DNA from 3 places in the Rhodococcus daqingensis genome. Region 2 is predicted to be linked to each of the others. Evidence: riboswitches for the same ligand, from Rfam matches in the RefSeq annotation. Region 2 holds a riboswitch; each other region holds the start of a gene.
The links. Region 2 has a riboswitch for cobalamin ahead of metE (5-methyltetrahydropteroyltriglutamate--homocysteine S-methyltransferase). Riboswitches for the same ligand answer to the same signal wherever they lie in the genome.

Region 1: linked by a shared signal. The riboswitch ahead of ACFQS9_RS20135 (ABC transporter substrate-binding protein) and the one ahead of metE (5-methyltetrahydropteroyltriglutamate--homocysteine S-methyltransferase) in region 2 are both predicted to bind cobalamin.
Region 3: linked by a shared signal. The riboswitch ahead of ACFQS9_RS26170 (CbtB domain-containing protein) and the one ahead of metE (5-methyltetrahydropteroyltriglutamate--homocysteine S-methyltransferase) in region 2 are both predicted to bind cobalamin.

The regions. Positions count from the first base shown of each region.
Region 1 is NZ_JBHTCS010000024.1:191,232-193,489, reverse strand. Features, by position in the region: gene ACFQS9_RS20140 (FecCD family ABC transporter permease) at 1-132, opposite strand, end outside; gene ACFQS9_RS20135 (ABC transporter substrate-binding protein) at 255-1,262, opposite strand; cobalamin riboswitch at 1,369-1,517, opposite strand; gene ACFQS9_RS20130 (TIGR02611 family protein) at 1,510-1,887, opposite strand; gene ACFQS9_RS20125 (DNA-deoxyinosine glycosylase) at 1,974-2,258, opposite strand, start outside.
Region 2 is NZ_JBHTCS010000009.1:166,073-168,330, reverse strand. Features, by position in the region: gene metE (5-methyltetrahydropteroyltriglutamate--homocysteine S-methyltransferase) at 1-1,292, opposite strand, end outside; cobalamin riboswitch at 1,442-1,638, opposite strand; gene ACFQS9_RS05245 (pyruvate carboxylase) at 1,953-2,258, shown strand, end outside.
Region 3 is NZ_JBHTCS010000030.1:369,720-371,977, reverse strand. Features, by position in the region: gene ACFQS9_RS26175 (glycosyltransferase) at 1-955, opposite strand, end outside; cobalamin riboswitch at 1,075-1,203, shown strand; gene ACFQS9_RS26170 (CbtB domain-containing protein) at 1,230-1,424, shown strand; gene ACFQS9_RS26165 (CbtA family protein) at 1,415-2,212, shown strand.

The sequences.
Region 1 (2,258 bases), on a different contig from region 2:
CACGATCCGCTCACGGGCCTGCGACCACCAGGCGTCGTAGGCGCCGCCGCTGAGCCGGTGCCCGACGATCGCCCACACGTCGCCCACCGGAATCCGCACCGAACCGAACGACACCGCCAGGGCGATCGACATCGAGAGCGCCACGAGGAGGGAGATGATCAACAGCGGGAACGTCCCCCGCCGTCGCAACAGCGACGGCGGGGGCTCGGCCCGACGCGCTGTGACCACCTCGGGCCGGGCGCGGACCGCGGTCGTCACCCCTGCCCGCCGAAGACCCCGGGATGCAGCGCCTTCGCGATCGTCTCGACCGAGGTGACCATCCGCGGGCTCTCGAAGAAGTCGTCGAGCGGCACGACGACAATCCGGTTGTTGCGCACGGCCGGGGTCGCCGAGGCGATGGGCTGGCTGCGCAGGTACTCGAGCTTCTGGGCCACCGGCGCGTTGCCGTAGTCGAGCACGACGATCGCCTCAGGGGCACGTTCGCCGACCGTTTCCCACGTCGTGGTGGTGTACGGCTTCTGGCCCTCGGAGGTGATGTTCCGCGCGCCCGCGTACTCGGCGATGAGATTGCCGATCCCGACTCCGCCGATCGACAGTGGTTCCGCCTCGCCACCGTCGTAGAAGAAGGTGGGCACCGGCTGGGCGCCCGCGGCGGCGAGGGTGGACCGCACCCGCTCCAGCGGCTCGGTGACGCGCTCGGTGAGGGTCGAGGCCTCCGCCTCCGCCCCCAGGATCTCGCCGAGCTGCGCGAAGTCGTTCTCCAGCAGACCGATCGACGGGAAGCCCTTGCCGCAGTATTCGGAGAACAGGAAGGTCGCGATGCCCTCCTTTTCGAACTGGTCCCGATCGCGTCCCTCCTTGGCGTCGAACGCGCTGCGCATCCCGCCGACGATGAGATCGGGTTCCAGATCGCGGATCTGTTCGGCCGTGGGGTACTCCTTGCCGAGGCTGGGGATCTTCCGGAACCGATCGGCCGTCTCCGGCAGCGGGTTCGGCTGTTCGCCGTATCCCATCCCGACGATCCGGTCGCCGACGCCCATCAGGATGAGCGTCTCGGTGACGTGATCGTTCATGGAGACGATGCGTTGCGGCGGGGCGTCGAACGTCGCGGCACGTTCACAGTTGGTGATGTGTACCGGCTCCGCGAAGTCGGCGGCGTCCGCGCGTTCGGTGACCGACTCCCCCTTGGAGCATCCCGCGAGTGCGAGACCGAGAACGAGTGCGACCGAAGCGATACCGCGTCGCTTGCTGGTGAGATTCATAGCAGACCTCTGGTTCAGGGGTCGCCGAGGACGGGTCCAGCTCGAAGGAACCCGAGCACACCGGATCCCGCCCCACCGGACTTCCGCTTCGTAGACCACGACGAATGGGAGTCGCATGACGATCGGCAGGTAATCGGGCTTGTCGCGTGAGCGATCTACCGTTGCGGGTCAGCGCCGGATTTCGACCGGACTTCCCCTGCGCGAAGGTCAGTAGTGCTCCTGCAGTATGCACGAGCCGTGATGACGCCTAGAGCGGGCTCCGCAGCCACGGGTGCTCGATGCCCACCCATCCGCCGATGAGTCCGAGAGTGCCCAGCACCCACAGGGTTCCGATCACGATGGCGAACGTCAGCAACGCGGCCAGTCCCTTGACCACGATCGACTGCCGGACGAACCAGGCCATGAACCGGTCGTAGCGCTCCCGCACGAACCGGAGCAGACGGTGGGCCCACGCGAACTCCGAGGCGAGGATGCCGAGTCCCGCGAAGACGATCAGCCAGCCCGGTCCCGGATAGGGAATGGCGACGATGCCGACGACCAGGACCGCTCCGCCGATCACGCCGACGCAGATCCGATAGGCGAGGTTCAGGGCCGGGTTGCCGGCGATGCGTCGGCGCAGGCGCATCCACCTGTTCTCGGTCGCATGGTTCTCGGTCGTCGCCACCCGGACCACAGTACCGACGGGCCCGGCGCAATGCCGTGGCCGCCGCGTTACCTCGCGACCGCCCGCCAGGCCTCGAGTTTGCTCGCCGCCGAGGTGCCCGCGTTCGCCGGGCTTGTCGACGGCAACTTCACCATGTCGACCTCCGCCGGATGCAGACCCCGCGCGACGACGGTGCGCCGATACGCCTGCTCGGCCGTGACCCCGTTGAAGAAGATCCGGCCGATCCGCGGGTGACGATCGAAGAGCGTCCCGAAGTCGTTCGCCACCTCGGACCCGGACTCGATACTCGAATCGAGGCTGCCCTCCCGCCTGCACCGTTTGAGCACATCCCA
Region 2 (2,258 bases):
GTGGGCAGTTGCGGCAGCGGCAGGACGGCCGCCTGCACCTCGCGACGCTCCGCGGCGGGACTGCGTCCGTCGTCGGACGCCCGCAGGGTGGCGAGTCGCTTCCGGATCGCCTGGTCGTGCAGCCGGGGATCGGCCGCCCGGGTGGCCTGGGCAGCCGCTGCCTGCGCCAGCTCCGCGGCGACGGCCTCGCGACCGGAACGCAGGCCGGTCGCGAGGGTGGTCACCTCGCGCACCTTCTCGGATCCGAAGGCCAGCCAGGACCGCAGCGCGTCGTCGAATCCGGTCTCGCTCTCGAGCGAGTACGGCACGTGCAGCAGGGAGCAGGAGGTGGAGACCGCGACCGAACCGACACTCTCACGCAGGGTTTCGAGGGTCGTCAGGGATTCGGCCAGGCCGTTGCGCCAGATGTTCCGCCCGTCGACGATCCCGGCGACGAGGTGTTTGCCCGCCAGTTCGGGGATCCCGGCCAGCGTCTCCGGGTCACCGGCGACGAGGTCGATCGCCAGTCCCTCGACGCCGGTCCTCGCCAGTGTGGGCAGCGCGGCGCCGAGGTCGCCGAAGTAGGAGGCGAGCAGGATCGCGGGCCGGTGTTCGAGCGCGGACAGCGCCCGGTACACCTCGCCCGCGGTCGCGGTCGCGATCTCGGACTCCGTGCGATCGGCGACCAGCCCGGGCTCGTCGATCTGGACCCACTCGACGCCTGCGTCCACCAGCAGCCCGAGCAGCGCGGCGTACAGAGGGAGCAGCTCCCCGACGCGGGAGAGGAGCGACGACTCGAAGTCGGTCGCCTTCGACAAGAGCAGGAAGGTGACCGGTCCGATCAGCACCGGCCGAGGTGCGATGCCGAGGGCCTGCGCCTCCGCCACCTCGCCCAGCACCTTCGAGGGGTCGAGGGTGAACCGCGTCGAGGCGGTGATCTCCGGGACCAGGTAGTGGTAGTTGGTGTCGAACCACTTCGTCATCTCGAGCGGGGTGATGGTGGCGGTGCCGCGGGCCGCGGCGAAGTAGCGGTCCAGCGCCGTCGGCTCCCCGGCGACCCGTTCCGGTAGCGCGCCGAGCATCGCGGCGGTGTCGAGCATCTGGTCGTAGTACGAGAAGACGTTGACCGGAACGGAATCGATCCCGGCATCGCGCAGATCGGTCCAGCTCTGTGTGCGCAGGTCCCGCGCGACGGCGTCGAGCGCGGAAGCGTCGAGCCTGCCGGCCCAGTAGGACTCGACGGCCTTCTTGAGTTCGCGGCGGGGGCCGATGCGCGGGGAGCCCAGCACGGTTGCGGTGAAGGTGGATGTCACGGTGTTCTCCAGTTGCTGACAGCTTAGGCGGCCACCACCGGCAGACGAAGAGCACGAACCGAGCCCTGTGTGGCGCCCACATGCGGGCAGCGGTCAGCACCGATCCGATCTACTCGCCCATTCCACGAGGCGGTGGACCGTCGGGCACGGCGTGCCCGACGCAGTCGGCAGGTCTTCGGACTCGCAGGCGCCCGGTGATCGACACCGGTCCTAGTGGCCGTCGCTTCCCAGACGTGCGTCCAGTGCGTGATGACGGCGGTCGTTCCTGCATACCGCTGCGGGACAGTCCCGGATTCTCACCGGGTTCCCTCTCACACGTGTCCCTGTCGACAGGGACACGTGCTTCGACGCCGGGCGGGGACTTCGGGGCTCCTCACGACCACACCGGGCGGACCGATTGCACTGCCGAGTATATGAGGCGGACCGGGAGCGATCGACCAGCCCGCTGCGGAGGCGTTCGCCCGCGGTTCGGGCCATCGGCGAACCCTGCGAAGGCGGCCGAGAAGAAGTCGAATCCGCAGTTCACGGCGGGTGCCGTAGTCCTGTGAGGTGGGGGCCGGTAGCGTACTGCATCGTTACAGCGGGTCGAGTATGCGGAAATTTCCCGGATGCTAGGACGCCGTCCGGCGAGCGGTACGAGAGCAAGGGTAATTTTCAGCGATGTTCTCAAAAGTTTTGGTTGCCAATCGCGGGGAAATCGCGATCAGGGCGTTCCGTGCCTCCTACGAGCTGGGCGCGGGAACCGTAGCTGTCTTTCCGTACGAGGACCGCAACTCGGTCCACCGTCTGAAGGCTGACGAGAGTTACCAGATCGGGGAGGAGGGGCACCCGGTCCGGGCCTACCTGTCGATCGCCGAGATCGTCGCGGCGGCGAAGAAGGCGGGCGCCGATGCCATCTACCCCGGTTACGGCTTCCTCTCTGAGAATCCGGACCTCGCCGCGGCCTGTGCCGCCGAGGGCATCACC
Region 3 (2,258 bases), on a different contig from region 2:
CGAGTGCCCCGCATGCCGGGGTGATGATCTCCGCCAGGGCGGACGATCGCGCCGCGACCACAGGCGTTCCCGCCGCCAGCGACTCGAGGGCCGACAGGCAGAACGTCTCGTGCGGGCCGGGTGCCAGGGTGACATCGGCGGAGGCGAACAGCGTCGCCAGCCGATTCGCGTCGCCGATGAAACCCGTGAAATGCACCGGTAGCCCCCTCGCCCTGTGCCGCAACGCTTCTCGCCTCGGCCCGTCGCCCGCGATCACCAACCGGATGTCCTGGCCCTGCCCCACGAGGGACCTGACCGCGTCGATGCTGCGATCGACGTGCTTCTCCACCGACAGCCGCCCGCAGTGCAGCAGCAGCCGTTGCGACTGCCGCGCGTAGCGCTCGCGCACACCCAGGTCCCGCCGATCGGGATGGAACAGCGCGAGGTCGACGCCCAGCGGAACGCGGTACAGGTTCCCGGCACCGATCCGGGTGAACTCCTCGGACGCGAACGCGGTGGTGCAGACCACCGCATCGAAGTCGCGCGCCATCCGCGTATTCGCGCCGTCCGCCCACGAACGCGCGGTCCGCTGGGGCAGCAGCTGCCCGAGCAGCCGGTCGAGCCGCTCGTGAGAGACGACCACGCTCCGGATGTCGCGCCGACCCGCCCACCGCCCGAAACCCCTCAACGTCAGCCGATCGGACACCTCGAGCGCGGCGGGGCGCAGCCCGCGCACGACGTCCGCCACCCGACGCGGATTGACGGCCCGATAGCCACCGGTGCCCGGGATCGGCACGGCCGCCAGAGTGATCCGCAGGACCCCACTCGCCATCACCTCCTCGGCGTCACGCTCACCGGGAACGACCAGGGTCACCTCGTGGCCGCGCTCGCAATACCCGGCACCCCAGTTGTGCAGTGCGGTGCGCAGCCCGCCCGACCGGGGACCGTAGAAGTTGGCCAGCTGCACTATTCGCACCGAACCATCGATCCCTGTCGGCATGGCGATCCCGCCAACGGTCGCCGACCGCCCGATGAAGTACGCGCGAACGTCTCGCCGGCCGACCGAACCGGGTTGCGATTGACACCACCATCGGGTGAATGCGAGAGTGCGCTGGTAACAGCGATGGTTGACGGGAATCCGGTGAGAGTCCGGAGCGGTCGCGCCACTGTGATCGGGGCACACCCTCGACAGCCAGATACCGAGGCCATCGCACGGGCTTTTTAGGGGACGCGAAATCCCAGGAGGAACCATGGCACTCGTACACAATCCCAGCACGGCGACCGATTCAGTCGGCATCGCGATGATCATCGCGGGCGTGGTCCTGCTCGCGATGCTGACCCTCTACCTGGTCGGCTTCGACCAGGGTGCGGTCTCGCGCACCGGCATGTACATGCACGAGCTGATGCATGACGGTCGCCACCTGCTGGGCCTGCCGTGCCACTGACCGGAACCTTCAAGAACCTCCTCATTCGCGGCCTGCTGGCCGGCCTCGTCGCCGGACTGCTCGCCGGTGTCGTCGCGTTCGTGATCGGCGAACCGCACATCGACGCGGCCATCGCGATCGAGGAATCCGCAGCGGCGCCCGTCGAGCCACACGGGCACGACGCCGGCACGGCCGAGGCCGCCACCGGCGGACATTCGCACGGCGACTCCGAGGAACCCCTGGTCAGTCGGGACGGGCAGCGGTTCGGCCTGTTCCTCGCGACCACCCTCGCGGGCCTGGCCCTCGGCGCACTGTTCGCCGCGGTCGCCTACTACGCGCGGCGGGTCAGCAGCCTGTCCGGCCCGATCCTCGCCCTGGCCCTGGCCGGTCTCGGCTGGCTCGCGGTCGAGGCCGTACCGTTCTTCAAGTACCCGGCGAACCCGCCCGCGGTCGGCGATCCGGAGACCATCAACAACCGGACGCTGCTGTGGCTCGCCACGGTGGTGCTCGGCCTCGCGGCGGTGGCCATCGCCGCGTACGTGGCAAAGCGCCTGGCCGCCAACGAGTTCCTGACCGTCCGGATCGCGGCGCCGCTGCTCGCCTTCCTGGTGGTCGTCGGCTTCGGATATCTGGTGCTCCCGGACATCGACGAGGTCGGCCCCGACTTCCCCGCCAGCCTGCTGTGGGAGTTCCGGGTGTCCTCGCTCACGATCCAGGCCACGCTGTGGCTCGCGCTCGGCCTCGCTTTCGCGTTCCTCACCGAGCGCGCCGCGAAGGCGAACTCCCGGTCGGAGGCGCTGACCCGCTGACGGTCTCCACACGAGCGAAGCGGCGGAGCCGGTGCATGCACCGGCT